DNA from 3 places in the Paenibacillus sp. MMO-58 genome. Region 3 is predicted to be linked to each of the others. Evidence: riboswitches for the same ligand, from Rfam matches in the RefSeq annotation. Region 3 holds a riboswitch; each other region holds the start of a gene.

Region 1 (10,831 bases), on a different contig from region 3:
GGAGAAATTAGCAAAGCGGCAGCCTTAAGCTGCCGCTTTATTTTTATTGCGTAGATAGAGGTTAAGGCAATACCCTTAGAGTTTTGGCCTGCCGGATATGGGCAACCCCTTCCTGGCACAACCCGTATGGCTCCCAAGGGCAGTCATAGCAGAGCCTGTGGATATCATCGGGTTGAATAGCGGCAGCAACGCGCCCGATTAGCTCCTCCCAGCTTAACCGGTTTCCGGCCTCTAGCCCTAACTCGCCTAATATTTCGCTGTCCTTCCGATACACGCTTGGATTGTGGCAGTGATTCGGCTGATCCGATGGAAAGGCCGCGCAGATCTTATCCGGACCTTCGATAATTTCAAGGATCGTCTTCGGGTCGTTCCGCAGCGTTTCATAAACGGCTGTCATGTTCGTGCAGAAGCTTTCCGAATATCCCTTGCCGCGGTATCCAAGCAAACAAAACAGATGATGCCCTCTTAACGCGATGCTTTGCATGGGAACTGCTCCTCTCCCTGTATGTTAACCCGATTTTAACACAAAGGTTAACATATAGGGAGCTTTATCTATTCGGCGGGATTTCCGGTTCATGCCTGTATTCCTCCAGGTCAATTATTCCGTTAATCCCTATGTACACGCCTTCGGCCTCCAGCATATGCCTTTGCAGCATCCGCGATTCGTCTTCCTGAATAGCGATTTCTCCTTTGGCGTTCACCACCCGATGCCAAGGCAGCTGATGGGCACTGCTCAAAGCGTGCAGGATTCGTACGACCTGTCTTGCCCCGCGGCTGCTGCCTGCCAACCCCGCGATTTGCCCGTAGGTCATTACCTTCCCTTCCGGGATCCGCTTAATAATATCGACTACTCTCTGCGTATAAGGCTGTAACATAAACGTTTGTCCTTTCCCCGTATACTCAAAAAGGATCAGTTCCACTAGCGTTGGCTAATGAAACTGACCCTATTCGCGGTTAATTGATTTCCATTATCCCATATGAAGCCCTTCGAGAGCCGCTTCCGGCTTTTCGGCCTGCGTGTTCTCTCCGGAATTTTTCTTGCCTCTACGAAGCAGAAGCCCTAACAGGGCACCGATTATAGCAACAAATACCATAATGCCAAAGGTATAGTCAAATGCATCAACAGCCAATGCCAGAAGCTGCTGCAGCTGCTCCGGACTTGCCTGCGCGGCACCGCTTCCCGCGGTTTGGTTCGCCAGCGCTTCGGGCGGAACGTTTGCTTCAGCCATCAGCTTCGCAATCCGCTTGGTCAGAACCGTTACGAGCAGCGCAACCGCCAGCGAGCTGATCACCTGCTGCATCGCGCTCGTAAGCGAAGTAACGCGGCTGACCAGCTCCCGCGGCGTCTTGTTGATCAGATGGGAATTAAGAGGCATCATCATAAGCCCCATTCCCGAGCCGGCCATAATAAGAGGCAGCAGCAAATCCTCTCTGCCTGTATGAATATCCAGATGCGAATACTGGAAGATCGCGCCAGATACAAGGCTAAGCCCGATCACAACCAGCCAGCGGACACCGATCCGGTCAAACAAATAGCCGCCGATCGGCATCATGCAAGCCGAAGCCAGCGCTTGCGGAAATAAGGTAAGTCCGGTGTCAAACGCACCGTAGCCGCGGCCTTGCTGAAGAAATTGCGGCAGCAGGAAAATCGCGCCAAACAGCGAGAACTGGACAATCCACTGCACCACAATGCCGAACGAGAAATCAATCGAGCGGAACACCCGAAGATCCAGCAGCGGATGCTTCGCGCGCAGCTCTACGATAATAAAAACGATCAGCGCTACGCCGCCAGCGATAAGGCCGGTGAGCGTTTTATCCGAAGTCCAGCTCTCCGCGCCCTGGTTAACGCCATAGGATAACGCGGCGAAAGCGAGCGGCCCCAGAATCATGCCCGGAATATCCAATCCGGCAAGCTTCTTGGTCGCCAGCTTCGGCAGACTCCATAACCCGAACAATACGCTGATAATACCTACCGGCAGATTGATCAGGAAGATCCAGCGCCAAGAATGGTATTCGACCAGCCAGCCGGAAAGAATGGGACCAATGGCCGGCGCCAGCAGAATCGGCACGCCCAGCATCCCCATGACCTGCCCTACTTTATTGGGCGGACTCAGCCGGTAAACATACGCCATCGCAACGGGCAGCACAAATCCGCCGCCAAGCCCTTGAATGACGCGGAACATAATCAGCGTCTGCGGGTCATTCGGCAGCGCGCATAGGAGTGAGCCAATCGTAAAGAGAATGACCGAGGTTAGAAAAACCGTCTTGGCGCCGAACCGGTCGGACAGCCAGCCCGCAAGCGGAATGACGGCGGCTTGTGCCAGCATATAGCCCGTTACGGTCCATTGCAGAGTGGGAAGCTGCGTATGGAAATCCTCTACGAGCTTCGATAAAGCGACGTTCATCGCTGTTGTATCGAGAATAACCATAAAACAGCCGAGAATAATCGCGACAAGCGGAAGCAGGATGCTTTTTATGCTGAATTCCTGCTCCTGGGGTTTATCCGTTAACCGTTGTTCCATCCGTATAACCTCCTACATGGAATACCCCATTACGCCAAGGATGAGAGGGACAACGGCAGTCAGTAATGGTAGTGTGCTACCCCATGTTACTGAGCAAATTGGGCGAAGTCAATCGATTTTTTGGTAAAAAATACATAAAACGTTTTCAGCTGCATCAGGCTATTTCATCAGCCTCCGAATGATCGAAAGACCACCCTTGGCAGACGGATAACGGAAGGCAAAATCGAACCTGGTCGTTTGCTTCAGCACGCTTTTCATATGGGAGAAGGTCTTGAAGCTGTACTCGCCATGGTAAGCTCCCAACCCGCTCTCCCCCACTCCGCCAAACGGCAAATACGGCGTCGCCAGATGCATGAGCGTATCGTTGATGCATCCGCCGCCAAACGGCACCGCCTCGGTCACCCGCTTCTGAATAGCCGCATTCTCGCTGAACAGATAGAGAGCAAGCGGCTTCGGACGCGCATTGATCTGATCGATCGCTTCCTGAAGCTCGTCATAGACCAATACCGGCAGAATCGGGCCAAAAATCTCCTCCTGCATGACCGGCATATTCCAGTCCACGTGGGTTAATACGGTAGGCTCGATCCGGAGCGCCATTTCGTCTGCCCCTCCGCCCATGACAGCCTCCCCTTCGCGAAGGAAGCCTGCAAGCCGCTGGAAATGCCGCTCCGATATGATTTTGCCGTAATCCTTATGCTCAAGCGGATTCTGTCCATAGAACTTCGTTACCGACTTGCGGAGCTGCTGAAGGAACTCCTCCAGAACGCTGTGATGCACGAGCACGTAATCCGGCGCGATGCAGGTCTGCCCGGCGTTAATGAATTTGCCGAAGGCAAGACGTCTTGCGGCCAGCTTGAGATTGGCGTCATGATGCACGATAGCCGGGCTTTTGCCCCCAAGCTCCAGCGTAACCGGCGTCAAATGCTTGGCAGCCGCCGCCATAACCTGCTTGCCGACGTTAACGCTGCCCGTGAAGAAAATCTTATCGAACGGCAGGTCCAGCAGCTCCTTGCTTACTTCAACTCCGCCTTCCATTACGGCTATGTAAGAAGGGTCGAACGTATCCTGAACAAGCGAGGACATGACCTCCGACACTGCCTGCGAAAGCTCCGACGGCTTCAGGATTGCGGTATTGCCCGCTGCTATAGCTCCGACAAGCGGCGCCATCGCAAGCTGGAACGGATAGTTCCACGGAGCGATAATAAGCGCGGTGCCAAGCGGCTCCGGCACGATGTAGCCTTTGCTGCCCATGTGGGTAAGCGCCGTTTTGACCTTGGCGGGCTTCATCCACCGCTTCAACCGCTTCTGCACAAAAGAGATTTCCTTCAGGACAAGTCCAATCTCAAGCATATAGGACTCCTGCTCGCTCCGGTTAAGGTCAAGCCGAAGCGCCTGCATAATCGCATCCTCGCGTTCCGTAATGGCTTGGCGCAGCTTGGCCAGCTGTGCCTGCCGGAATTCGAGACTCCGGGTTGCCCCCGTCCCGTAATAATGCCGCTGCTTCTCCAGCAATTGTTGAGCTGTCATATTCACGTTCATGCGATACCCCGCCTTTTCGATATTAATCCAGACTTTAAAAATGAAAATCTATGCTATAGTTAGGAAAAAAGGAGCGATGCCGATTGATCAAAATACTGCCTGCCCTTATTCTGCTCATGGGCTTGCTTTACATTTTTATCATTCCTGCTGAACCGCATGCCGTCAAGCTAATTTTCAAAGCGATCCCTATGCTGCTGATTATCGCTTATGCTTACTTGCAGTCCGCGCAAAACGGTAAGCGGTTTCAACGGATCCTGCTAACCGGTCTTGTCTTCAGCGTTGTTGGCGATGTCACCCTGGGTAACTTTGTCGTAGGGCTGTCCGCTTTTTTGATCGGCCATTTGTTTTATTTAAGCGGATTTTTCGGGCAGTGGAGGTTTTCCTTCTGGCGGCTCGTAACGATTATTCCAATCGGCGTGTATGCCGTATATATGGGCTACGAGCTGCTTGATGGGCTTACGAAATCGGGGGACGACGCTCTGAAAATCCCCGTTCTTGTCTATGTAACCGCCATTTCGCTGATGGGCTGGTCGGCCATGATGTCCGGCAACGCATGGGCGGTTGCGGGTGCCCTGCTCTTTATGGCTTCCGATTCCATTCTTGCCTGGAATAAGTTTATTTCGGATATTGCCGGGTCAGACGTGCTCATTATGGCCACTTATTATGCTGCTCAATTCTGCATCGCCGCCTGCATCGGATACCGGGGCCGCACAGCTCCCAAGCAAAAAGCCATGATCCTCTGATCATGGCTTTGATTATGCCTGGCCGGTTGTTATCCGGCTTTTTCCTTATTCATCTGCTTGCTGCGCAGCTGGCCGCAAGCCGCGTCGATGTCGGCGCCATGCTCGAGGCGGACGCTGACGCTGACGTCTTGTTTTTTCAGCGTATCGTAGAAGCTCTTAATGGAGTCGTTCTCGCTGCGCTGGTATTGGCTATGCTCGTCAACCGGATTATAAGGAATCAGGTTCACGTTCACGAGGGAGCGGCGGCGGTCGCCCACCAGCTCGGCAAGCTCAAGCGCATGCTCCGGCCGGTCGTTGACGTCCTTGAGCAGAATATACTCCAGCGTAATGCGGCGGTTCGTCCGCTCCAGATAATAATCGATCGCATCCATCAGCTTCTCGATCGGAATCGCTCGGTTGATCTTCATAATCCGCGTCCGCAGCTCATTATTAGGAGCATGCAGCGAGACCGCGAGGTTAACCCCTTGATCCTTGTCGGCAAACTCTCTGATTTTGTCCGCGAGGCCGCTTGTCGATACCGTAATATGGCGCGGACCGATAGCCAGACCTTTATGATCCTTCACCGTTGTAAGGAAGTCGTTCAGGTGAATAAAGTTATCGAACGGCTCGCCAATGCCCATAACAACGATATGGCTGACCTTCTCGCCTTGGCCGGATTCGTCGAGATGAAGCTGAATCTTCATAATCTGCTCGACAATCTCGCCGCTTGTCAGATCCCTGCTCTTCTTCAACAGGCCGCTCGCACAGAAGCTGCAGCCGATGTTGCAGCCAACCTGCGTGGTTACGCAGACCGACAAGCCGAACTTATGGCGCATCATCACCGTCTCGATCAGGTTGCCGTCATCCAGCTTGAGCAGCAGCTTGACCGTGCCGTCCTTCGACACCTGCTTCGTATGCTCGACCAGCGTCTGGATCGCAAAGTTCTCTTCCAGCAGCTTCACGAGGTCCGGATGAACATCCGTCATATCCGCAAAGCTCGTAACCCGCTTCCGGTACAAGTATTCCCACACCTGGGTCGCCCGGAACTTTTTATGCCCGCGCTCGCCCAGCCATGATGTTAATTGCTCTAATGTAAATCCATATATGGATGGTGTATTCATCGTTTTTCCTCTTTTCGTGAAACGCGGCCAAAGCCGCATACTGTTCCTATTGTCCCAAAATTAGCTGATGAAAACAAGGGGCCATTATAGTGCCGCTCAGCTCCTTACCGGCCCCTCCACCGCCGTAAAACGGTTTTTCCGTCTTATTCTGCTACTCCGGACAAACCGATTTGGGCTTGGGTTATACCTGCATTTCACAACGAATTACAGCATTCGAGAGATATAAGGTCCAAGAAGGAGCATGGTAGAGTTCCCTCCAAATGTAAACGCTCTAACCAAACTCCTTGTCAGAATTAGACAATATGCCGCCTCTACGGTTCATTTACAACTTCGGCCGTCAGGCGTAATATACGATTCAGCAAATGTAACAATCGCTGAGTTTCCGTTAAGGGAAACGGGGGAACCAATCGATAAGCGGCATGGCAACGGTGTGAGAGCCGGCGCGGCATGCTTATCCGGGGTGAATCCGGGAAAAGGCTGCGCGCGGCCGGACCCGGTAGGGCGACTCTCACCGTCCGAATCCGTCAGCTAACCTCGTAAGCGATGAAAATGCGACTGTCCAGTAGGCAGGGCATTTTCCAAGTAGAGAGGATGATGTGATCTTGTGACCTTCCAAGGCCGCGGGGATCTTTCCTCTGCGGCTTTTTCTCATGCCCATTTTTAATCAACTGTCTTTATCGCTTAATCCCCTTCACGGGGGGAACGGGGGAACCAATCGGGCAGCCGGCTGTTCCATACAGCCAGCATTGTCCACGGGGTGAATCGCCGAAGCAGCTCCATCTGAGCTCATCGGCGTAGGGCGACTCTTACGCCCGAATCCGTCAGCTAACTTCGTCAGCGTACCAAGAGAGGCAACGATGATCGTGAATATAGGCGCGGTTTATTTCCTGCTGCGCTTATAAGCCGCGTGAAGAGTCCCTCTTCCGCGGCTTTTTTGTTTGTCGTTGATTCCTCTAACCAAAAGAGGAGCGTAAACCATGGACGATTATATACTTGTCTCCGCACCCAATGTGCAGGGCGAGGATTTTATTAAACAGCTGCTGCACCGGCATATCCCGTTTGCCGCCATCGTGAACAATAAGACCGAATACGGGCGGATGCTGGAGCTTGGCGTGTCAACGATTATCGTCATCAATACAACTGACGAGGCTACATGGCGTGTCCCGGAGCTGCCGGTCGGACGAATCTTTTTATTCGAAAGGAGCCTGAATCTGTGCTGCCGCTATATCCAGATCTGCCGCAGCTGGACATCCAAATCGATCTGCGTCGTTACGGACAGCGCAAATCCCCGTCTGATCTATAAAGGGATGGGTGCTAATTATGTCATTCATTCCAATCATGCGGATACATCCTTTTTAATCATAAACGACCTCATGGCAAGCCAAGATAATCGGTAAGACCGAAAGTTATTCGCCATTCTTTTAGGAGGAATCCGCTATGCAGGATATCTATATGGTGCTGCTTCTGGCAGCGATATTCATACTCTTCGCCGGCTTTATGCATTGGTGCGACCGGGCCATTCAAGAGGAGGATCAGCGATGATTGTCACGTTAGTGCTTGCCCTGTTTCTCTTTCTTTACTTGATATACGCCTTGATTAATCCGGAGAAATTCTAAACCCTTATCAAATGCTGGGAGGCCGCAATGGCAATGGATATTTTACAGCTCCTTATCGTGGTTGGCGTGCTTGTACTGCTCGTCAAACCGCTCGGAACCTATGTGTACCACGTATACTCGGATCAACCGAACCGGACCGACCGCCTATTCGGCGGAACCGAACGGTTCATTTATAAATTAATCGGGCTGAAATCGCGTGAAGGCATGACCTGGAAAAAGTACGCGTTAAGCTTCCTTTTCACGAATATCGTGCTGGTCGCGATCAGTTATTTGATTCTGCGCCTGCAGGGCAGCCTTCCTGGCAACCCCAACGGCATTGGCGCCATGGAAGAAACGCTGTCGTTCAATACCGTTATCAGCTTTATTACGAATACGAACCTGCAGCATTACAGCGGCGAGACCGGGCTGTCCTATTTCTCGCAGATGGCCGTCATTATGATGATGATGTTCACCTCGGCGGCTACCGGCTTCTCGGTTGCAATTGCTTTTATCCGCGGCTTGACGAGCAGGGGCAGCACCATCGGCAACTTCTTTACCGACTTCGTGAAATCCCACACGCGGATTTTCCTGCCGCTCGCAACGCTCATTACGCTGGTTCTTGTGGCACTTCACGTGCCGCAGACCCTGCAGCCTAACGTAACGGCAACAACGCTGGAAGGGGCAACGCAAAGCATCGCAATCGGTCCGGTTGCTTCTCTGGAATCGATTAAGCACTTGGGTACAAACGGCGGCGGTTTCTTTGGCGTCAACTCGGCGCATCCTTTCGAGAATCCGAGCCCGCTTACGAACGTCATCGAGATTCTGTCCATGTGGGCGCTGCCTGCTTGCCTGCCTTATGTATACGGTCGTTTCGCGGGTAACCGCAAGCAAGGCTGGGTTGTATTTGGCGCCATGATGTCGCTGTTCCTGGTATTCCTTGCAACGGTCTACACGGCTGAGCTGCATGGCAATCCGGTTATGAACAATCTTGGCGCAGACGCCTCGCAAGGCAGCATGGAGGGCAAGGAAGTCAGGTTTGGCATTGCCCAATCCTCCCTCTTTACGGCGGTGACGACGGCGGCCACTACCGGTTCGGTCAATAACATGCATGATACGCTGACCCCGATCGGCGGTCTTGTCCCGCTGGCGGAGATGATGCTGAACGTTGTGTTTGGAGGTAAAGGCGTTGGCCTCGTCAATATGCTGATGTATGCGATTCTTGCGGTCTTTATCGCGGGACTAATGGTCGGTCGGACACCTGAGTTTCTCGGGCGGAAAATCGAACCAAAGGAAATGAAGCTGATCGCGATCGCGATTCTCGTTCATCCGTTTATTATTTTGGCGCCAACCGCCATTGCTTTCCTGACGGATCTTGGCCAGGGTGCCATCACGAACCCAGGCTTTCACGGCATCTCGCAGGTGCTCTATGAATACACCTCGTCAGCGGCGAATAACGGCTCCGGCTTTGAAGGTCTTGCCGACAATACGCCGTTCTGGAACATGACGACCGGCCTCGTCATGCTGCTTGGACGGTATGTTTCGATGATTGCCATGCTGGCTGTAGCCGGATCCTTGGTCCGCAAAAAGCCCGTACCGGAAACGATCGGAACATTCCGGACGGACAACGTGCTGTTTGGCGGGATTCTAGTAGGAACCGTCGTTATTGTCGGCGCGCTGACGTTCCTGCCTGCCGTTGTACTTGGACCTATTGCAGAGCATTTAACGATTCGCTAACGGATAAGGATGAGGTGAATAACCGTGACCACACAACGTAAATCCATGCTGACCTCGGCGATTATAAGTCGCGCGGCGAAGGACAGCTTTCTGAAATTAAATCCGCTGACCATGATGAGAAATCCCGTCATGTTTGTCGTAGAGGTCGGCACGCTTGTCGTCCTGCTGATGACGATTTTCCCCGGCTACTTCGGAACGGAGGGACGAATAGGATTCAATCTGACGGTCTTTCTGATCCTGCTGTTCACCGTCCTGTTCGCTAATTTCGCGGAAGCGCTGGCCGAAGGACGGGGCAAAGCCCAGGCGGACTCGCTCAAGAAGAGCAAAAAGGACATTACGGCAAACAAAGTTACGGGCCAGACCATAAAACAGGTATCGTCAACCGAGCTCCGCAAAGGCGATATCGTCGTTGTCTCCGAAGGAGAGATGATTCCGGGTGACGGCGAAATTATCGAAGGCCTTGCCTCTGTCGACGAGTCGGCAATCACCGGCGAATCTGCACCGGTGATCAAGGAAGCCGGCGGCGACTTCAGCTCGGTAACGGGCGGCACCCGCGTTGTCAGCGACCGGATCAAGGTCCGGATTATGAGCGATCCCGGCGAATCGTTTATCGACCGCATGATCTCTCTGGTTGAAGGCGCCAAACGCCAAAAGACGCCTAACGAGCTGGCGCTGAACACGCTGCTCACCAGCCTGACGCTGATCTTCCTGATCGTTGTGGTTACCCTTGCGCCAATCGCCAAATATGTTGGCGTAGAACTTGACATACCGGTGCTTATCGCCCTGCTGGTCTGTCTCATCCCGACTACCATCGGCGGTCTGCTCTCAGCAATCGGGATCGCCGGCATGGACCGGGTGACGCAGTTTAACGTGCTGGCCATGTCCGGCAAAGCGGTAGAAGCAGCCGGCGACATTAATACGATGATTCTGGATAAGACCGGTACCATCACGTACGGCAACCGGATGGCAAGCGACTTCCTGCCCGTCAAAGGCGTAACCGTTCAGGAGCTTGGCGAGTGGGCGGCGGTCAGCTCGGCCAAGGACGAAACGCCGGAGGGCCGTTCCGTCCTGGAGCTGATGAAGAGCAAACAGCTGAGCTATCAGGCCCAACTTGCCGAGAATGCGCAGGTCATTGCGTTTACGGCCGAGACCCGGATGAGCGGTCTGGATCTTCCGGACGGTCGGAAAGTCCGCAAGGGCGCCGTCGATGCCGTGAAGAAATGGGTAGCTTCCCAAGGCGGCACCGTCCCGTCCGATCTCGACGCTACCGGCGAAGGAGTTGCCGTGCTTGGCGGTACGCCGCTCGCCGTTGCGGTTGATAACCGCATCTACGGGATTATTTATTTGAAGGATACCGTGAAGCCGGGCATGCAGGAGAGATTCGAGCAGCTACGCCGCATGGGGATCAAGACGATTATGTGTACCGGCGACAACCCGCTGACAGCCGCAACGATTGCCCGCGAAGCCGGGGTTGACGATTTTGTGGCGGAGAGTAGGCCCGAGGATAAAATCGCGCTGATCCGCCGCGAGCAGGCGGCAGGCAGCCTGGTTGCGATGACGGGCGACGGGACGAACGACGCTCCGGCGCTTGCCCAGGC
Region 2 (10,831 bases), on a different contig from region 3:
CGATGCGATGAAGGGCTATTACCCGGCCTTCTCCGACATTCCGGCTAATGACGTTATTGACGATACGCTCCGTGTTATCGCCAACTGCGACGTTGCCATTGAAATCAATACGTCTGGCGGCACTAAGGATGTTGGCGGCTGGTACCCTTCCGATGCGATTCTCGAGAGAGCGCTTCATTTTGGAGTAAACGTCACGTTTGGCTCCGACGCTCATAAACCAAGCCGTATAGGAGAGGATTTCGAGCTGGTGCGCAAGCGCCTGAAGGAAATCGGCTTCTCGCAATGGGTCTTCTACCGCAAGCGCCGGCAAATCATCGTTCCGTTGTAATAATAGAAATTCCGGCTTTGCCACCTGGCAGAGCCTTTTTTGTTTTGTGCTTTTCCGTTTCCGGACAAAAAAAGTGGACCTGTGCGCTCACAGGTCCAAAATCGATATATTAAAAGGGGGTCTTGTTTATTATAATAGCCTAATAATATGTTTGTACCGTAACAGGACTATTTCAATTGTGTAACAATTTCAGGTAGGAGATGACAAACGGATGTGGCTGGCAATCGCAGCCGGCAGCGCCTTGTCGCAGCAGGCTCCATACTCGTCTACAAGGAAAAGCTGAACCGTGCCCAATGGGCCGCTTTTATTTTGACGATCGCCGGGCTTACCATCATCCGGATTTGACCGTTATGTCTAACAACGCGAAAAGCACCCCGGAGTCTGCCCGCGCAGAAACCTGAGGTGCTTTTCCTTATTCGTCTTATTTCAGCAAAGCGTCGATCGAAAAATCTCCGGCGCCCGTGAAGGCTACGCCAAGAAGAACGGCAATTAGAACCAGGTTGTACTCGTAACCGTTTTGAGTAACCCAAAGGCCGTTAGCGCCATGCACCTTCGCAATCGCAACAATCATGGTAAGGATCAGCAATGCCGCTCCCACTTCCACCCAAAGCCCCGCTCCAAACAGTACGCCGCCCAATACCTCGAACAAACCCGCACCGGCTGCCATCAATACGCCAGGCTTCATTCCGATCGATTCCAGCCATCCGCCAGTGCCTTTCAGACCGTATCCGCCGAACCAGCCAAACAGCTTCTGCGCGCCGTGTCCAATCATTAATAAACCAATGATAACCCGTATAATCAATAATCCTGTATCTATCATAATAGTACCTCTCCCTTTATCTCTTCTCGTTTGTAGAGCGGCCGCTCTCTTTGATGCACTTATCATAATGTATGTTACTTACTTTAGTCAAGTAAATAAATAAAAAATAGCAAATACCCAAATTTGGCTATACTAACGAACTTACTTTTCCTTAGAACATATGCTACAATATAGGTAGAAAAAGGGGTGATCGCGTTGGATTATTCAACTATGTGCCCAAAGTATGAAGCTGCGGCCGACATTCTAGGTAAGAAATGGACAGGGCTTATCATCCGGGTTATGCTTGGCGGACCGAAACGGTTCAAGGAAATTAAAGAGCAGATCCCCGAGATGAGCGACAAAATGTTAACGGATCGGATGAAGGAACTAGAGAGTCAGAGCATCGTGAAACGAACTGTCTATCCTGAAATGCCTGTTCGAATCGAATATGAGTTAACGCCGAAGGGTCGCGAGCTCCAGCCCGTAATCGAATCGATTCAAAGCTGGGGCGAGCAATGGATGTAAAGCTGTACAACAAAAAAAGCTGTGCTGGACTAAGGATGTCTCTATCCTGTCCCGCGCAGCTTTTTTGCGTGAGTTGACTTTCACCGCTAACTCCATTACTATATTGATAATAGTTATCATTATCAAGTAAGAGCAAGAAAAAGCCCCCCGCTGTGCGGAGGGCGTCCATCTTAACCAAGCCATTTTTTGAACAATTGTTTGGTCGTATCACGGTTGATTGCAGCGATTGAAGTCGTAAGCGGAATGCCTTTCGGGCAAGAACGCACGCAGTTTTGCGAGTTGCCGCATCCTTCGATACCGCCGTCTTCCATCAGCGTCTCCAGACGTTCAGCCTTGTTCATTTCACCCGTAGGGTGAACGTTGAAGAGGCGGACCTGGGAGATCGCTTGCGGGCCGATAAAGCTGTTGCGATCGTTAACGTTCGGGCAAGCTTCCATACAAACGCCGCAAGTCATGCACTTGGACAGCTCGTATGCCCATTGGCGCTTCTCTTCAGCCAGACGAGGGCCAGGGCCCAGATCATACGTGCCGTCGATCGGAATCCATGCTTTAACCCGTTTCAGCGCGTTGAACATGCGCTCGCGGTTAATAACAAGGTCACGCACGACAGGGAATGTGCGCATCGGCTCGAGGCGAATCGGCTGCTCCAGCTTATCGATCAGCGCGCTGCAGGCCTGACGAGGCTTGCCGTTGATGACCATCGAGCAGGCACCGCACACTTCCTCAAGGCAGTTGGATTCCCAGCATACCGGAGCCGTGTTTGCACCATCCGATTTTTTCGGATTACGCTGAATTTCCATCAAGCCGCTGATAACGTTCATGTTGGCGCGGTAAGGAATCTCAAACTCTTCGGTATAAGGTGCGGAGTCCGGACCGTCTTGACGGGTAATAACGAATTTTACGGTTTTCGTTGCTGTCGTTTGAGCCATTGTTATTCTCCTTTCTTCTTGTTGGCTGTATAGTCGCGTTTACGCGGTTTGATGAGGGAAGTATCAACATCCTCATACGAGATTTGCGGACCTTCAGGCGTCCAGGTTGCTTTTGTTGTTTTGAGGAAGGCCTCGTCATTACGGTCCGGGAAGTCCGGCTTGTAATGCGCGCCGCGGCTTTCGTCACGGAGCAAAGCACCCAGAGTCATCGCTTCGGACAGCTCAAGCATGTTCCACAGCTGACGCGTGAACGCTACACTGGAGTTGTTCCATTTGAGCGAGTCGTTGATATTGATGTTTTGGTAACGTTGCTTCAGCTCTTTGATCTTATCGATCGTTTGCTGCAGCTTGTCATTGAAGCGTACAACCGTCATATTGGTTGTCATCCACTCGCCAAGCTCTTTGTGGATTACGTAAGCATTCTCGGTACCGTTCATGCCGAGGATCTTGTTGTACTTGTCTTCATGGCGTTTCTTCTCGCGGTCGAATACCGAAGAGGAAATGTCTTCAGACGATTTCTTAAGGCCTTTAATGTATTCAACGGCTTTAGGACCGGCAACCATACCGCCAAAGATAGCGGACAGGAGCGAGTTCGCGCCAAGACGGTTCGCGCCGTGGTATTGGTATTCGCATTCGCCTGCAGCGAACAGACCAGGGATGTTCGTCATTTGGTTATAGTCAACCCACATGCCGCCCATCGAATAGTGAACCGCAGGGAAGATTTTCATTGGAATTTTACGCGGATCGTCGCCCATGAACTTCTCGTAAATCTCGATGATGCCGCCAAGCTTAACGTCAAGCTCCTTCGGATCTTTGTGCGACAGGTCAAGGTAAACCATGTTCTCTCCGTTGATGCCAAGCTTCTCGTCAACGCAGACGCTGAAGATTTCGCGAGTAGCGATATCGCGCGGAACAAGGTTACCGTACGCAGGGTATTTCTCTTCAAGGAAGTACCAAGGCTTACCGTCTTTGTACGTCCAGATCCGGCCGCCTTCTCCGCGAGCCGATTCGGACATCAAGCGCAGCTTGTCGTCGCCTGGAATAGCTGTCGGATGGATTTGAATAAATTCGCCGTTTGCGTAATGAACGCCTTGCTGGTATGCAGCAGAAGCCGCAGTACCCGTATTGATAACGGAGTTCGTTGTTTTACCGAAGATGATACCAGGACCGCCGGATGCGAGAATAACGGCGTCGCCGACGAAAGTATGTACTTCCATCGTACGCAGGCTTTGTGCCGAAACACCGCGGCAGATGCCTTCGTCATCCAGTATGGCGCCAAGGAATTCCCAATGCTCGTATTTCGTTACGAGACCGGCTGCTTCCCAGCGGCGAACTTGCTCGTCCAGTGCGTACAGCAGCTGTTGGCCGGTAGTTGCGCCCGCGAATGCCGTACGGTGATATTGCGTGCCGCCGAAACGACGGAAGTCAAGCAGTCCTTCTGGCGTACGTGAGAACATAACGCCCATGCGGTCCATCAAGTGGATAATGCCAGGCGCAGCTTCGCACATTGCTTTTACCGGAGGCTGATTCGCGAGGAAGTCGCCGCCGTATACGGTATCGTCAAAATGCTCCCAAGGGGAGTCGCCTTCACCTTTTGTATTAACAGCGCCGTTAATGCCGCCTTGCGCGCAAACGGAATGGGAACGTTTCACCGGCACGAGGGAGAACAGATCCACATGCACGCCCGCTTCCGCCGCTTTAACGGTTGCCATAAGGCCCGCAAGACCGCCGCCAACGACGATAATTTTATTTTTAGCCATAACGTTTCGCTCCTTGTCTAAATACTACTAACCGATATTGGTCAATGCCAATGCGGCACTTGCCGTTTCCTTGAACTCGTCGCCCATAAACGCTACGAGGGACAGGATGAACAGCGCAGCTACAAGCACAAAGATTACCATGCAGATATTCGCCGAAACCCGTTGAGCTTTCGGAGATACCGTAATACCCCAGCTGATCAGGAACGCCCATAGGCCGTTGCTGAAGTGGAATACGGCAGCCAGAATACCGATGAGGTACAGAATGAACAAAGCAGGGCTAGTTGCAATATTATGCATGGTCGAGCCAAGCTCTTCATGCGTTACATTGCCAAGCGCTACCTGCACGCGAGTCTCGAATACGTGCCAGATAATAAAGATAAACGTGATTACCCCTGTAATACGCTGCAACGTAAATGCCCAGTTACGCTCATATTTGAAACGTCCCGAGTTGAGGTTCGACTGATAAGCCATATACAAACCGTAAACACCGTGGAACAAAATCGGCAGATAGATGCCGAAGATCTCGAGCAGCGTTACGACAGGCAGGCCGTTAATAAAGTTAACCGCTCTGGTGAAGCCTTCCGGCCCCCGCTCATACGCCTGAAAATTGGCCAGGGCGTGCACGATGATAAACATGCCCAGCGGAATCACCCCAAGCAAAGAGTGAAGCTTGCGCCAGTAGTACGAATTTCCTTTCATTAATACTTCTCCTTTCCAGACTGTGGTCGCTCCATGACATTTTTTACTGTTGACAAACCATTCTACATTGTACCCCCGGCTTTTAAGTCCGTCAACAAAAGTCGACACCATTTGCGAAAGTTTCATTTCCCGACTTTTATTGCAATGGGGTCCCCGCAAAGTACTAGGATTGAACATTGAAGCTTGCGCTTCACTTTTTGGGCGTTATTAAAATTGTGAACGTTCCGTGTATGCCACCCTTTTAATCCTACTCCTTTTGAGCTTATAATGGAATTGCATATTTATTATAATTTATTATAACCAATTCACATAAGCGATCGAGGAGACCAAAATGATTGAAGAATTTCATATGTTTGCTGCCATCGTGGAACATTCCAGCATGAATAAAGCAGCTAGCCTGCTTAATTTGTCTCAGCCGGCCTTGTCCCGCAAAATAGCAAAGCTTGAAGAAGAAATAGGCGCCAAGCTGTTCGAACGCGTAGGCAAGCGACTTGAGCTGACCCGCGTCGGTCAATTGACTTACGAGTATGCCGTGAACCTTCGCAAGCTGCACCGTCGTTACATGGATTCCGTTGCAGAGTACACCGCTGCGGGACGAACCTCCATTACGATAGGGGCAAGCTTAACGACGCTTCAAACCACATTGCCCGATTTCATCAAAACGCTAAACGCCAGTCATCCGGAATTCGATATCAAGGCCGTAACCGGCAAAACCCACGAGATTGTCACGCTTGTACGAGACAATAAAGCGGATATCGCCATCGTCGCTTCCATGATTGAAGATTCCCAGCTTCACTGCGTGCCGCTGTTTGACGATCATCTGCTGCTTGTTATCCCGACCAGCGTAACCGTTACGCATGAGGAGCCACTTTCAATAGAAGATTTAAACGGGCTGCCGATGATTTTGTTCTCCAAAGGCACATGGTACCGCAAGCTGACCGACGAAGTATTCGCCAAATACCATCTTCAGCCCGATGTCCGGATGGAGATCGATTCCTTCGAGGCGATTGTCCGTCTTCTTCATACCTGCCGCGCGGCAACCCTGCTCCCGCATTCCTATATGCGCAAGCAGTTGCTCGCCGACAACGAGCTTGTCGTTGTCCCAATCCGTGAGCTGGAAGAAACCAAGCGAACGACTTGTCTCATCCACAATGACCCTTCCGATTTACATCCGGCGGTTCGGCGGTGGATTGCGGAGTTGGGTCAGTAAAGAGGTTGCTCTTGTCTTTCGCTCTTGTTCTCTTGTTCTCTTGTGCTTTTCACTCTTTTCGCTCTTCTCGCTCCCGCAAGGGAGGACAGTGTTGGCGCTTTTTAGCGCTTCACTGTCCTTTTTCATTCCCTCGCAGGGGGAATGGATGGGTGCGGCGCGAGGTGGGAAAGGGGTATCTCTGGAGGAGCGCAGCGTTCGCCTTTGTCACTTCCTTTGCTACCCCTATGTAAACCCTATTCAGTGCAAAGGAATGACAACAGCGGCCGTAAGAGATACCCCGTCCCGCCGAGCCATCCCGCCCCATCCATTCCCCACCTCAGCCAGCGAGCCAACAAAAAGGACAATGAACGCTAACGGCGCCCACTGTCCTTATCATCACCTGATTATGGTTTCTTCAAACTGTTCAATCTGGTCGTTTGTTCCGATTACGACCATAACGTCCTTTTCCGTCACCACATCCGTCGCCGTAGGAGCAATAATAATACCGGAAGGCTTGTTAATGGCTACGATGCTGCATCCGAATCTGGCACGCAAATTCATATCTTGAAGCGACTTGCCGTTCAGGCATTTCGGCACCGAAAGCTCGGCAATGGTATACTCCTTCGACAGCTCGATATAATCAAGCAGATTCGGGGAGACAAGCTGATGGGCGACCCGGATGCCCATATCCCGTTCCGGATAAATAACGCGGTCGACGCCAATTTTCTCCAGCACGCGTCCATGCAGCTCGCTCATTGCTTTGGCTACAACCCGCTTCACGCCCAAATCCTTCAATAATATAGTCGTCAGTATGCTGGCCTGAATGTCATCGCCAATCGCCACGACTCCGCAGTCAAAATTACGAACGCCAAGTGATCGCAGCGTCTCTTCGTCCGTGCAATCCGCCGACACCGTATAGGTCAGCACATTGCTCATCTCCTGAACGGCTTCCTCATCCCGGTCGATTCCCAGCACCTCGTAGCCCAGCTTAATGAGTTCTCTTCCAAGACTGGAGCCGAACCTCCCCAAGCCTACGATCACAAATTGATTGTTCTTCATTCTTGCTCTCTATTCCCCTATCCAATCGTAATTTTGCCTTCCGGGTACCGGTACAGCTCTTTCTCTGTTTTTGGTCCAAGCGCGTAAGCAAGCGTCAGAGGACCAAGCCGGCCGGCGAACATCGTTAACGCAATGACTATTTTGCCGAAAAACGTCAGCTCGGGCGTAATGCCCGTCGTAAGGCCAACAGTGCCAAACGCCGACGTTGTTTCGAATAAAATTTTCAGGAACTGCTGGTCTTCCGTTGTGGACAGCAGCATCGTTACAAATATAACCAGCGTGAGCGACAGCATCGTAATCGTTAGCGCCTTGAAGATCCGGTCCTTTCCAAGCCTGTAATGGAAAAGAACGATATCTTCCCTCCCGCGGATCATCGCGATAACCGCCCCGACCATCGTGGTAAAGGTTGTTGTCTTGATTCCTCCGCCTGTAGAGCCCGGCGAAGCGCCTATAAACATCAGAATAACGGTGAAAAAGACGGTAGCCTGCCGAAGCTGGGTATAATCCAGCGTATTGGCCCCTGCTGTTCTTGGCGTAACGGACTGGAAGAAGGAAGCCAGAATCTTTTCGCCCCAATTGAGTGATCCCATCGTATTGCTGTTCGAAAACTCGAAAATAAAGATAACAAGGGCACCAACGGCAATCAGGATGCCGGTTGTCGAGAGGACAACCTTGCTGTGCAGCGAGAGCCGTTTGTTTTTCCGGTACTCCAGCAAATCCGCCATTACAATAAAGCCTAATCCGCCAAAAATAATGAGCAGCATCGACACGATATTAACGAGCGGGTCGCCTACATACATCGTTAAGCTGCGGAAATGGCCGAAGATATCAAAGCCTGCGTTGTTAAAGAAGGAGATAGAATGGAAAACACCGTACCAAACCGCTCGCCCCAACGGCATATCAAACGCAAACCGAACGGCGAACAGAATAGCGCCAACCAGCTCAATCGTTAAAGAGTAGAAAATAACCCTTCGAATTAACCGGACGATCCCTTCCATACTCGTCTGATTCATGGCTTCCTGCAAAATGAGCCGTTCCTTAAGCGAAATCCTCTTGCGCAGCACCAACGCAATCAGCGTGGCCATTGTCATAAAGCCTAATCCGCCAATTTGAATAAGCGAGAGGATGATAATTTTGCCAAAGGTAGAGAAGTATGTACCCGTATCGACAACAACAAGGCCGGTCACGCAGGTCGCAGAGGTTGCCGTAAACAACGCATCGATAAAGGGCAGGCGCGAGCCATCGCTTGAGGCGAAGGGCATCGACAGCAGCACGGCTCCAATCACGATAATCATGGCAAAACCAAAGACAAGAATCCTTGGCGGCGACCATTTCAGAATATTGAGATAGTTGGACATTCTTGTCTCCTTTTAATGGATCTTTCAACATTTGGGCATAAAAAAAAGCACGGGAACTCCCATGCTAGATGAGTCCTGTTCCACACAGCCTACGAGGTTAGCTGACGGATTCGGGCCTGGAAAGGCAGCCCTATTCAAGCGGAATGCTCGAAATTCACCCCATGCTGTCGGATTGCTCCGGACAGCGGTTTGGTTCCCCCGTTTTCAAAAACGAAACTCGGCTGATACGATTCGATTAATATGACGTTTACGATTATACGCCTAAACGACGGAAACGATCAAAATGAACTTAAGCGATAATTAAGCGGAATTCGCTCAAAAACGGGCAATGCTATAAAGCAAAGGGTTACTTACTGGCTGCAAGTCCTTATTTCATCGCTTTCCGTTGCCATACTCCACTTTCGCCTGCATTGGATAAATCAGGTTAATAGTGGTATTGTTACTGTAGCGAAGCATCGTCTGAATTCGAAATGGAGGTTTTGTATGATCCCTTCCATCGCTCCTCATGATTGGAAAAGATTCCTGTGGGCTGCTGTCGCAGGCGCAATTATTTTCATCTTTACCCAGTTCGGCCCTGCAGCCGGGGACCAGCTGTTCTCAAGCTCAACACCTGAAGTTATTGCAAAAAGCGAAGCCGAGTCAACCGCTAAGAAGTTCGTTCAGGAACATTTCGGCAAAACAGCCGTAGCCGCCCATACGATTTATCAGACCGACAGTCTGGCAAACGGTTATTTCTCCAAGGAAGAGCTGCTAGGAAAGTTCGAAGATAAATATGACGCCAAGTTCCCGACCGATACGTTCCAGGTCAATCTGGATCTGGAGGACGGGACAAAAGCTTATGTCTACGTACATATGACTAACGGCAGTATTACAGGCTGGCATTGGCTTGGCGGTCAATCTGCCGGCAATGCTCAATCGGTTCAAACGTCAGCGAAGGCTTTTGCCGAAACGAAAGGGTTCCGGTCGGAAGAATTGGACAGCATATACATCAATGACCAAGGAGACGCTGTGCTGCATCCTACCGGTTATACGCTTGGAGACGCTTCTCTTGAGCTGATTATAGGAGTAGGCCTTGTTGATGATAAAGCAGTGATCACCAGATACAAGCCAGCTTTCCAAGCACCGGCCGATTACGTCTCTTACGTGGAAGGCCAGAAAAAGACGGGCAGCGCGCTGTCTGTTGTCAGCCTGGCGTACATGTGCTTCATCTCCCTGGTTTTATCGCTTATTTACGCGATTTTGTACAGAGGGCACACGACCTTTAAACGCGGGATATTTATCAGCCTGGTGTTTATCGTATTCTACATTTATAACAATCTCAATGTTCTCGACGGTATCATGGCAACCTTTGGCGAGCAGAGCCGGTCGGATGCCGAGATGAAAGCTACCGTCATGATTACCGTCGTGCTGCTGATTCCGGTTGGTCTTGCCGTTTATTTCGCCTTAGTCGCCGGTGACGGGATGTGGCGCTCGCAAAAACGTCCCTTATGGCCGGGATTCCGCGAGCGAGGCTATGGCGAGCATGTCTGGCGCAGCGTTGGCCTTTCCTATCTCTTTGCAGCTATTATCCTTGGGGCGCAAGCGATCATTATGGTCGCCATGAAGTTCCTTGCAGGATCCTGGGCAACCAGCGATGCTACGCAGTCGCCTTACAATACGGATATGCTGTGGCTTATGCCGATGATGGCCTGGTGCGCAGCCATTTCAGAAGAAGCGATATTCCGGTTGTTCGGCATTGCTCTATTCAAGAAGTGGTTCAAAAATACGTTTATCGCTACGCTTATTCCGACGATCATGTGGGCGCTGGGACATGTCGGCTATCCGATCTTCCCGTTCTATACCCGTATCGTGGAGCTTGTTATCCTGGGAACGGTATTTTGTCTTATTTTCCTCCGCTATGGCTTTATTACGGCCGTGTTCACTCACGCAATCCTGGACAGCCTTATTATGAGCTTTGAGCTGGTCAGCGTTGGAGGAGGCGTGAATATAACCGCCGCGCTGATCTATGCGATTCTGCCTGTTATCGTTGCATGGGTTATCAAGTACTGGCATAAACGGCGCTTTATACAGGCCTGATCGGACTGTTCATAAAAAAGGAAGGCATCCTCGCCTAAACTGGACCCCATAGACTGAACACTTGAAAAAAAGTGTTTAGGCTGTGGGGTCCTTTTTGTATACTGGTATG
Region 3 (10,831 bases):
CAGGAGCCGGCAACGGCAATGGTAAGCATTTTAAAAGTTTTTTTCATGATGGGTGGCCTCCTAGTTATCGATTCGGGAATTGAAGTCACCAAGTAGACGGATAAGGGGATCGAAAAGTTTCATTGCTAAACTAAATTTTTATTCCGGCCGGGTGGAGACGCCTCCTCCGAACGCGATCCGGTATCCATCGGCGTCCTTGATGGTAAATTCGCTCCAATGCTCCGAGTAGTTAGGGCCGTTAACAATCTCGACATTTTTAGCCAGGCACTCTTCCGCCAGCAAGTCGACGGCATTCGTGTATGCAAAAGCATCAAAGTACAAGCCGCCTTGCACAGCGGAATTTGGACGCACGTCATTCTTGTTTACGGCAGGGTGCAGAATAAAGGTGATATTTTCTCTTGTTACATGGACATGTCCGCCAATCTCTTCATAGGTAAACCCGAGATTGAGGTAGAACGATGAGGCCTCTTGTATATCTTTAACCAGCAAAACGATAGATGAACCCGTAATCTTGGCTCCTGCCGTTGATCCGCTCATTTTACCCTCTCCAAGCTTATGGAATATAAATCCAAATACATCAAAGATCATACAATGGGTCTCGAACTGGAGCAATATAAGAAATGGACTGGCCGGCCGGTCGGGCAAATTTTAGGTTTGGCGGGGGATCCATTTCGTCTACGTTGCACGGAATACAGGATAATTAGCCCCGAAGGGTCAGTGCTAGGCCGTACGTTGCACGGAATGCAGGATAATCGGCCAAATTGGTTCAAAAAGCCCCGAGGAGGGCAAATATACTGCATTCTATACAACATAGCATGAGCGGGCAGCGCGAAAGCGGCATTTATCCTGCATTAAATACAATCTGGCCATGGCAGATTGAACCGGTGAAGAGCGGCGGGGCCGGAGCGGAGCAAAAGACATGCTCGCTGAGAAGCGCAGCGCTTGCCTTTGTACCCGGATTTCAACCGCTATAGCGGTATATTCGAGGAAATCGGGGTACTACAGCGATCGAAGAAGCATGTCTTTTGCGCAGTGATAACGCCCAGAAACCAGCCTAAAAGCTTGAATCTGGCCATGGCAGATTGAACGGTTGAAGAGTGGCAGGGCCGGAGCGGAGCGGAAGGCATGCTCGCTGAGAAGCGTAGCGCTCGCCTTTGTACCCGGATTTCAACCGCTATAGCGGTTATTCGAGGAAATCGGGGTACAACAGCGATCGAAGGAGCATGCCTTTCGCGCAGCGACCATGCCTGCCACCGCCAAGCCTGTTCAGCAGCACACAGCCAGATTGTAGAGTTTTTCGGCTATTCCCGACATATTGCGGCCCGGCGGCAATCGGTATAATGGAAGAGAACAAGAAATCATCCGATTCAAATGGAGGGTTTGTCCACGTGACGAAACAATCGATGACAGCATTACTTGAGCAGATGACGCTGGAAGAAAAGATTTTTCAGCTGATGCAGCTTACCCCTAATTTTCTCAGCGAAGATGACGCTAACCTGACGGGTCCGCTGGCCTGGATGGGCGTTACGGAAAATATGGTGAACAATGCAGGATCCGTACTGAGTGCCGTTGGCGCGAAGGAAACGATAGCTCTGCAGAAAAAATACATGGAGAACAGCCGCCTCGGCATTCCTCTGCTTCTTATGGCGGATATTATCCACGGCTACCGTACTATTTTTCCGGTGACGCTAGCGATCGGCAGCACTTGGGACCTGGAGCTGGCGGAGAAAAGCGCCGCGATTGCTGCCAAGGAATCGGCCGTTACGGGCATTCACGTGACGTTTGCGCCGATGGTGGACCTCGTACGCGACCCGCGTTGGGGCCGCGTAATGGAGTCGACGGGCGAAGATCCGTACCTGAACAGCGAATATGCGCGTGCCTTCGTCCGCGGCTTCCAAGGCGATGACCTCGCGGGCGATATGGACCGCGTTGCCGCGTGCGTGAAGCATTTTGCCGCTTACGGCGCAGCGGAAGGCGGTCGCGATTACAATACCGTCAACATGTCGGAGAGACAGCTTCGCGAGTCCTATCTGCCGGCTTATAAAGCCGCGCTGGACGAGGGCTGCGAGATGGTGATGACGGCCTTCAACACCGTCGACGGCATCCCGGCAACCGGCAACAAGTGGCTGATGCGGAACCTGCTCCGCGACGAGTGGGGCTTTGACGGCATGCTGATCTCCGACTGGGGCGCGGTAGGCGAGATGATCCCGCATGGCGTTGCGGCGGACGGCAAGGAAGCCGCGCGGAAGGCGATTGAAGCCGGCGTCGACATGGAGATGATGACCTCGCACTATGCCAATCATTTGAAGGAGCTTGTGGAATCGGGCGAAGTGGATATCAAACTGATTGACGAGTCCGTGCTCCGCATTCTGAAGCTGAAGGACAAGCTGGGTCTCTTCGAGAATCCGTACCGCGCCGCAAGCGAAGAACGGGAGAAGGAAGTGCTGCTGTCGCCTGAGCACCGGGCTGCGGCACGCGAGATCGCGGCTAAATCCTTCGTGCTGCTGAAGAACGAGCAGGAGGCTCTACCTCTTCGCGGCGGGCAAAAGCTTGCGCTTATCGGACCGTTTGCCGAAAGCGGAGATATTCTGGGCCCTTGGTCGATCTGGGGCAAGCAAGAGGAAACGGTGCAGCTGCATGCGGGTCTATCTGCCCATAAGGGAGCGGATATCGTTGCGGTGGCGAAAGGCTCCGATATCGAAGCCGTGACCGAGGAGCAGCTTCAGGAAGCGGTGGCTGCGGCATTGCAAGCCGACGTAATCGTGCTGGCGCTGGGCGAAAGCTCCGAGATGAGCGGGGAAGCGGGAAGCCGCGGCGACATCCGTCTGCCAGAGGCGCAGCTGGAGCTTGTTCGGAAGCTGAAGCCGCTTGGCAAGCCGATCGTGGTTGTATTGTTCAACGGTAGACCGCTTGATCTGCATGGCGTGATCGAGGAGGCGGATGCGCTCCTTGAGGTTTGGTTCCCTGGTACGGAAGGCGGCAATGCGATCGCGGATGTGCTCTACGGCGACGTGAACCCGTCAGGACGTCTGACCATGTCTTTCCCTTATTCCGTTGGACAAGTTCCGGTATACTACAACAACTACAATACGGGACGTCCGCTTACGCCACAGAATGCGAATGAGCGTTACGTCTCGAAATATTTGGACATGCCGAATGCGCCGCTTATGCCGTTTGGTTACGGCTTGAGCTATACGAGCTTCTCGTACAGCGAAGCCACCCTGTCTACGGACGTTATGAGCGCAGGAGATACGCTTCGGGTATCGGTTGACGTGACAAACACGGGAGCTTCTGCCGGCGAAGAGGTTGTCCAGCTATACGTACGCGATCTTGCCGGCGAGGTTGTCCGTCCGCTGAAGGAGCTGAAGGGCTTCCGCAAGCTGGCCATCCAGCCGGGCGAGACGCGGACGGTGACGTTCGAGATTACCGAGGAACAGCTTCGTTATTACCATGCGGATCTGCAACTGAAGAGCGATGCAGGCGAATTCCATGTCTTTGTAGGCCCTAACAGCCGCGATGCGGAAGCGAAATCGTTCCGTCTTACGAAATAAAAACAAAAAAAGCGCGGGCCAGCCATAGGCAGGTTCGCGCTTTTTTTGCTGACAAAGCCTTTAATAGGGCATGCCTGTCAGATAATAGCCAATCTCCACTGTCATAGCAGGGATTATCTGCCGATTGCACGGTAAAAGAAAGCATGGCGGTTTATTTGGGACATTCCGAGAGCGAGCCAATTATGTATCCGCATTCATGAATGGAAAACAGACCATTCTGCCCTTTTTCGCGTTTATATCGCAGTTTACAGAATTGGGGGATCGGGTCTATGATCAAATCTGCAAAACTTCATATGTTCATATTCGCTGAGTTTCCGTTAGAAACGGAGAGCAGGGGAACCAATTGCGATAGGCAGGAAAGTGCATGCTTGTCGCCGGGGTGAATCGGCATGCCGGCCGCATTATAGGATTGCGGGCAGCAAGCTGTAGGGCGACTCTAAACGCCCGAATCCGTCAGCTAACCTTGTAAGCGTTGATAGAGAGGGTGAACTTCGGTTATTTACGGGCCGCGGGAGGATACTCTGCGGTCTTTTTTCTATGCGTAGAAAGAAGCAAAGGTGGTTACATTAGCACTGATAAGTGTTCGAGTAGCCAAGTATCCAGGTATTAGATGTTTAACTTCAATGTTGGCGGTGACCTGTGTGTTTACTCTTATCAAAAGATTACTGATCGGGCGTCCCCTCAAGTCCACGGAATTAGGGGAACAGAAGCTCATTAAAACGAAGGCGCTTGCGATCCTGTCCTCGGATGCCTTATCATCCGTTGCTTACGGGCCAGAGCAGATTTTGCTCGTCTTGATGACCGTTAGCGCAGCGGCGTTTTGGTATTCGATTCCGATTGGTGTCGGGGTGCTGGTCTTATTAACGGCGCTTATCTTGTCTTACCGGCAAATTATATTTGCCTACCCGCATGGCGGGGGAGCGTATGTCGTATCGAAGGAAAATCTCGGGGTGTTCCCGGGTCTCATATCAGGCGGCGCCCTGCTGGTCGATTATATTTTGACCGTAGCGGTAAGCGTTTCGGCGGGTACGGACGCGATTACGTCCGCTTTTCCAAGCCTGCACGAGCATTCAGTACTAATCTCTATCGTGTTTGTCCTTTTTATTACGATCTTAAACCTGCGGGGCGTGACGGAATCGGCGTCTATCCTTGCTTATCCCGTTTACTTGTTTGTGCTCGCGATTGTTGTCATGGTCATTGTAGGCTTGTACAAAATCGCCACAGGCGACGTATCGCCTGCGCTTCACACCTCTTTAGGAACGCCGGTTGCAGGCATCAGCCTGTTCCTGCTGCTTCGCGCGTTCGCATCGGGCAGCTCGGCTTTGACCGGGGTTGAGGCCATCTCGAACGCGATCCCGAACTTCAAGGATCCTGCGCCGAACAATGCGGCCAAGACGTTATTAGCGATGGGTGGCCTGCTCTCGATCCTGTTCTCGGGTATCGTCTTCCTGGCGTATTACTACGGTATAGCGCCGAAAGAAGAAGTAACGGTTGTGTCACAGATTGCCGAGAGCATATTCGGACGCCATACGATGTATTATTTTATCCAGGGTACTACGGCACTTATCTTGATCCTGGCGGCTAATACCGGCTATTCGGCCTTCCCGCTGCTGGCTGTTAACCTGGCGAAGGATAAGTTTATTCCGAGAATGTTTACGGCTCGCGGTGACCGTCTCGGTTACTCGAACGGCATCATCAGCCTTGGGGTTCTGTCCATCATCCTGATCGTGGCGTTCCAGGGCAAGACCGAGCATCTCATTCCGTTGTACGCGGTTGGCGTATTTATCCCGTTTACGTTGTCGCAGACGGGGATGCTGGTCAAATGGTTCCGCCAACGGCCGAAGGGCTGGGTCGGCAAGTTTATCATTAACTCGATTGGCGCGCTCATCAGCTTTATCGTCTCGATGATGTTTTTCCTGACGAAGTTCGCGCAGGTATGGTCGATTCTGATCTTCCTGCCGCTTATTATCTTCGTGTTCCACCGGATCAAGAAGCACTACGAAGCGGTGGGCGAACAGCTGCGCCTCGCTACCTGCGAGCCTGTAATGCCGATTGAGGGTAACGTAATGATTCTGCCGGTATCGGGGATTACGCATGTTGTCGAGCATTCGATTCTATATGCCAAGTCGCTTAAGCCTGAACAGATCATTGCCGTGTACGTTCCTTTTGAAAAAGAGGATGAAGCCGTCTTCGAAGAGAAGTGGGAGAAATTCCAGCCGGATGTCCGGCTCGTGACTCTGCATTCGCCTTACCGCTCGATATCGAATCCGCTGTTCAAGTTTATCGATACGGTGCAGCGCAAGGCGGGCGAGAACAATTACCAGGTAACCGTCATTATTCCGCAGTTTATTCCGAAGAAGGGCTGGCACAACATTTTGCATAACCAAACGAGCCTAATGCTCCGTGCCCAGCTTCTGTACCGTAAGGACGTTATCATCACCACAGTGCCTTACCATTTGAAAAAATAGCCCAAAGCCTCGGTCCCGTCGGGACCGAGGCTTTTTGTCTGCCTACAGCTCAAGCCCCGTACCCTGCTTAAAGCGTTTGATAACCATATGGGTGTTGACGTTTACGATCCCTTCAAGCACATAGATTTTTTTGAACAAAAAGTGCTCCAGCGCCTCCTCGTCCTTCAGCAGCGCATGCATATGCAGCGAGCTTGGTCCCGTCATCTGATAGATGCTGATCACTTCCGGTTCCTCCGATAACAGTGCCCCGGCTTGCTCTACGAATCGAGGCTCAACCTCAACTTCGAAAAAAGCGGAGATGGATTTGCCGAGCTTGGTTGTGTTTAACCGTACGGTGAAGTTCTCGATAATTCCGTTATTCACCATCGCATCCACGCGCTTCTGGATCGCGACTCTAGATAAATTGAGAAGCTCGCCGATCTTGGCGTACGACATCCGTCCGTTATCGTGCAGCAGGCGGATAATTTCCTGATCTGTGTCATCCAAGTGCAGTAAATGCATGAGACCACTCCTATTCGATAAAATTTCACGTTAAGCTACTTTGTGCGAGATAAATGTTAGGTATTAGTTTCGAATTCGTTCGTTTTTATGTAAATTAATATAACATCAGTAACCAAAATGGTCTATAGAAAATGACAAAACAGTCCAGAAAAGCCCTTTTTTAGTTACGATGTGGTTGACGCTCTGCTGGGGCGCTCTTATACTGATGTCATAAAACATTACATACGAAACCAGAAACAGACGGAATGGTTGCGAAAACTTCAAATTGCGGGTTAATCAACTTACATGAGGGTGTGATCGGTATGAAAAAGCAGCTGATTCGTAACGGGACCGTCATCACGATGAATGAGGAGATGCGGGTGATCCCTAATGGTTATGTTCTCATGAAGGGGGATCTTATTGCGGAGGTGGGAGAGTGGCCGGCGGACGGCTCGAAGGATGAGCTTCTCCGGCAGGCGGATATCTTGATGGATGCGCAGGGGAAGGCCGTCATTCCCGGATTGGTGAACGGGCACACCCATTTGTTTCAGACCTTTATAAGGGGCGTTTCCGATGATTTGCCGCTGGCGCAATGGCTTCGGCAAATCATATGGCCGGCATCTCTTGCCATGGAGGAAGAGGATTTCTATCTGGCGGCCATGATCGGCTGCATTGAGAATTTGAAGTCAGGCGCGACCTACATTATGGACCACCACTATGTTCACACCCATGCCGGCAATGATGACGGTGTCCTGAAGGCCATGCAGGAGTCGGGCATTCGAGGTCATATGGCCAGGGGAGGCGTTGACCTCAGCTACGAGCCAAGGCTTAGCGAAACGATTGAGCAAATATTCGGCAATACGGATGTTCTGCTTGACCGCTGGCAGGGAGCGGGCGAAGGCCGGATCTCCATTGCGCTTGGCCCGCTTAATTTATACGGCTGCTCGGAGAGCTTCCTGAGGCAGGCGGCTGATTACAGCGAGCGGAACAAACTGATTACTCACCTTCACGTCGCGGAAACGAAGGACCAGATTGACAATACGATGGAACGTTTCGGGCTTCGGAATTTGGAGCTGGTTGAAGCGGTGGGCCTGCTCGGCAAGCACACGCAGGTCGTTCACGGCGTCTGGCTGGATGATAAAGAGCTGGATTTACTGAAGAAGAATGAGGCTACCGTTATTCATTGCCCGATTTCCAATATGTATCTGGCTTCCGGCGTAGCGCGCGTGCCCGAGATGCTGGAGCGAGGCATTAATGTGGCCTTGGGGACGGACGGTCCCGGCAGCAATAACTGCCAGGATAATCTCGAAGTGCTGAAGTTCACGGCCTGCCTGCATAAGGTTGATCAGCTCGATTCAACGCTGCTGCCGCCCATGCAGGTGCTGAAGATGGGGACAATCAACGGGGCCAAGGCCGTTGGGAGAGAGCAGGAGCTTGGCAGCCTGGAGCCGGGAAAAAAAGCGGATGTCGTGATCATTGATCTGCAGAAGGCGCATATCGCGCCCATTCACCGGGTCAGCTCGGCCATTGTATATAACGCAAACGGCAATGACGTGGATTCGGTTTTCGTGAACGGTCAGCTTGTCGTTCATCGCGGCAAATGCACGCTGGTGGATGAAGAAGAGATTATCCGCAGGGCGCAGGCAAGGGTCGATGTGCTGCGGCAGAGGCTGGGCACGGCTTATCCGGTATTTAGCGTAGTGGAATAAAGAAGGCGGAGGTGCGGTCTTCATGAGTGAGGCAAGGAGCGTTAACGAAAAGGCGGAACGATGGGTGAAAGCCGTGGTCGAGGTTCTGTTTTACGCCGGGGCGGTGCTTGTCGCTCTGCTCGCCGGGGGTCTGGTGATGGCAGCTGCGGGCGTATCGCCGCTGGAGGCGTACCGGCTTATCTGGGACGGCGCAGCCGGCGACGCGAACAGCGTGAAGGAAACGCTGGTCAAGGCAACTCCGCTCTTGTTCGCCGGTCTATGCTACACGTTTGCTTACCGGAGCGGCTTGTTCAACATCGGCGCGGAAGGCCAGATCTATATCGGAGCGATGACCGGCACGATGGCCGCGCTGTATGTCCCGGGTCTTCCGGGCTTTGCGCATCTGCCTCTCTGCATTGCAGCCGGTGCGGCTGGAGGCGCGGTCTGGGCGGGTATTGCCGGAGCGCTCAAAATATTCAAAGGCGCAAGCGAGATTATAAACACCATCATGCTCAATTATGTGGGAATTTACTTGGTCAGCTACATGGTGACCGGTCCAATGAAGGATCCGTCCGGTACGCTTCCGCAGTCCGCGAGGCTCCCGGAATCGGCGCTGCTTGCGAGGCTGCTCGACTCCAGGCTGCATTACGGCTTTGTGCTGGCGGTTGCGCTGGCGGTCATTCTGTACGTTGTCTTGAACCGGACGGTCTGGGGCTATGAAATCCGGTCGGTCGGCTTCAACAAGCAGGCGACGAAGGTTATGGGCATTCCGGTCAGCCGCAATATGCTGCTCGTCATGATGGTCAGCGGAGCGATTGCCGGAATCGGGGGTTACGTGGAAATAGCCGGCGTGCAGAACCGTCTTTTCCAGAACTTTTCGCCCGGCTACGGCTATGACGGCATCGCTGTCGCGCTGGTCGGCGGGGCGCATCCGCTTGGCAATATCGGCTCGGCTATTCTGTTTGGCGGATTGCGGAGCGGGGCCAATGCCATGCAGCGGATGACGGGTACCTCGACCTCGCTTGTATACGTTATTCAGGCCACGATTATTGTGCTGGTTGTATGCAACCGGTATTGGTTCGGCGGCTTGAAGCGTCGGCTGATCGCTTCGCTTGCGGCCCGATTCGGCGGCAACAGCCGTCCGGAAGAGTTGAAGGCTGTGCAAGCGGCGCCGGAGACGGCTCTCAGCCTGAACAAAGGGGAGGGATCGAGATGAGCGAGGAAGTGATTGTCAGCTATTTGGCTTCCGCCATTCGCCTGTCGGTTCCGCTGCTGCTCGCCGCGCTTGGCATTCTGTTCATGTCGAGGAGCGGAATTCTGAACATCGGGATGGAGGGCATCGTTCTGATTGGCGCATTGTCCGGTGTCGTTGGCGCGCATTATTTCGGCAGTGCGGCAGCAGGCGTAGGGTTTGCCATCGCCGTTACCGGGCTGGTCGGACTGCTGTTCGGTTTTCTCGTAATTACGACGGGGGCCGATCAAGTTGTGATCGGGACGGCGCTTAATCTGTTCGGCTTAGGCATCACAACGGTGTTTGGCCGGAGCCTGCTTGGCATGGGGCAGGAAGCGGTGCGGGTGAACGGTATTCCAAGCCTGCGGATCCCGCTGCTGAGCGACATTCCGTATGTCGGGGAAGCATTGTTTGATCAGAATGTGCTTGCGTATGCTTCTTACCTGCTGGTGCCGGCTGCCGCGTTTATTTTCTACAAGACCAATTGGGGGCTCCGGGTTAGGGCGGTAGGGGAGAATCCGCTGGCCGCCGATACGCTTGGCGTACGCGTTCACCGCATCCGATATATCTGCTGTCTTATCGGCGGGATGCTGGCTGGCGTAGCCGGCTGCTCGTTATCCCTTGGCATTCTGAATCAATTTACGGAAAACATGGTGGCAGGCCGTGGTTTTATCGCCTTGTCGGCGGTTATTTTCGGCAAATGGACGCCGCTTGGCACGATGGGGGCTTCTCTCTTGTTTGGCGGGGCGGATGCCCTGCAGTTAAGGTTCCAATCGTTCGGAATTAAGATTCCGTACCAGTTCATGCTGATGTTTCCTTATCTGCTGACGATGGTGGCTCTCGCTTGGTTCTCGGGCAAGAGCAAGCAGCCTGCTGCGACGGCCGCTGCTTATAAAAGTCTCGCAGACCGGAACGGTTAGGAGGGAAGCTTATGGAGCCGATTTTGGAAATACGAAATTTAGTAAAGCGTTTTGGTTCCTTTGTGGCGAATGACCGGTTGAATCTGGCCATTCGGCAGGGCGAGATTCATGCTCTTCTCGGCGAGAACGGTGCCGGCAAAAGCACGCTTATGAACATGCTCTCAGGCATGCTGGAGCCCGACTATGGCGAAATTCTGTATAAGGGCAAGCCTGTTCGGTTTGCATCGCCCCGTGAGGCAGGCAGCGTGGGGATTGGGATGGTGCATCAGCATTTTATGCTCATTCCGGCGCTGACGGTCGCGGAAAACGTGCTGCTTGGATTGAAGCGGGATCGCAGCCCGTTCTTTCGCTTTAAGAAGGCTTGCGCGGAGATTCGGGAGCTGTCGGACCGCTTTGGTCTGGATGTTCGGCCGGAAGCGAGAGTTAGCGAGCTGTCGGTCGGTCAGCAGCAGCGCGTGGAAATCGTCAAGACGCTGTTTCGGGGCGCCGAGTT

Evidence for each region. Region 3 has a riboswitch for cyclic di-AMP ahead of WFJ73_RS26445 (APC family permease). Riboswitches for the same ligand answer to the same signal wherever they lie in the genome.
Region 1: linked by a shared signal. The riboswitch ahead of WFJ73_RS21085 (hypothetical protein) and the one ahead of WFJ73_RS26445 (APC family permease) in region 3 are both predicted to bind cyclic di-AMP.
Region 2: linked by a shared signal. The riboswitch ahead of WFJ73_RS16015 (TrkH family potassium uptake protein) and the one ahead of WFJ73_RS26445 (APC family permease) in region 3 are both predicted to bind cyclic di-AMP.

What each region holds. Positions count from the first base shown of each region.
Region 1 is NZ_JBBCVY010000007.1:173,913-184,743, forward strand. It holds gene WFJ73_RS21050 (alpha/beta-type small acid-soluble spore protein) at 1-28, shown strand, start outside; gene WFJ73_RS21055 (DUF1284 domain-containing protein) at 62-484, opposite strand; gene WFJ73_RS21060 (MGMT family protein) at 549-875, opposite strand; gene WFJ73_RS21065 (DHA2 family efflux MFS transporter permease subunit) at 969-2,522, opposite strand; gene WFJ73_RS21070 (aldehyde dehydrogenase) at 2,682-4,061, opposite strand; gene WFJ73_RS21075 (lysoplasmalogenase) at 4,145-4,804, shown strand; gene rlmN (23S rRNA (adenine(2503)-C(2))-methyltransferase RlmN) at 4,834-5,904, opposite strand; cyclic di-AMP (ydaO/yuaA leader) riboswitch at 6,267-6,462, shown strand; cyclic di-AMP (ydaO/yuaA leader) riboswitch at 6,573-6,760, shown strand; gene WFJ73_RS21085 (hypothetical protein) at 6,882-7,301, shown strand; gene kdpF (K(+)-transporting ATPase subunit F) at 7,443-7,520, shown strand; gene kdpA (potassium-transporting ATPase subunit KdpA) at 7,554-9,233, shown strand; gene kdpB (potassium-transporting ATPase subunit KdpB) at 9,279-10,831, shown strand, end outside.
Region 2 is NZ_JBBCVY010000005.1:38-10,868, reverse strand. It holds gene WFJ73_RS16060 (histidinol-phosphatase) at 1-328, shown strand, start outside; gene WFJ73_RS16055 (hypothetical protein) at 542-673, shown strand; gene WFJ73_RS16050 (DoxX family protein) at 750-1,148, opposite strand; gene WFJ73_RS16045 (winged helix-turn-helix transcriptional regulator) at 1,344-1,652, shown strand; gene sdhB (succinate dehydrogenase iron-sulfur subunit) at 1,823-2,581, opposite strand; gene sdhA (succinate dehydrogenase flavoprotein subunit) at 2,584-4,341, opposite strand; gene WFJ73_RS16030 (succinate dehydrogenase cytochrome b558 subunit) at 4,369-5,040, opposite strand; gene WFJ73_RS16025 (LysR family transcriptional regulator) at 5,372-6,250, shown strand; gene WFJ73_RS16020 (potassium channel family protein) at 6,626-7,288, opposite strand; gene WFJ73_RS16015 (TrkH family potassium uptake protein) at 7,306-8,646, opposite strand; cyclic di-AMP (ydaO/yuaA leader) riboswitch at 8,718-8,879, opposite strand; gene WFJ73_RS16010 (CPBP family intramembrane glutamic endopeptidase) at 9,130-10,722, shown strand.
Region 3 is NZ_JBBCVY010000011.1:100,506-111,336, forward strand. It holds gene WFJ73_RS26430 (PdaC/SigV domain-containing protein) at 1-47, opposite strand, end outside; gene WFJ73_RS26435 (VOC family protein) at 139-537, opposite strand; gene WFJ73_RS26440 (glycoside hydrolase family 3 N-terminal domain-containing protein) at 1,389-3,551, shown strand; cyclic di-AMP (ydaO/yuaA leader) riboswitch at 3,846-4,039, shown strand; gene WFJ73_RS26445 (APC family permease) at 4,193-6,019, shown strand; gene WFJ73_RS26450 (Lrp/AsnC family transcriptional regulator) at 6,062-6,520, opposite strand; gene WFJ73_RS26455 (amidohydrolase family protein) at 6,823-8,208, shown strand; gene WFJ73_RS26460 (ABC transporter permease) at 8,231-9,403, shown strand; gene WFJ73_RS26465 (ABC transporter permease) at 9,400-10,338, shown strand; gene WFJ73_RS26470 (ABC transporter ATP-binding protein) at 10,350-10,831, shown strand, end outside.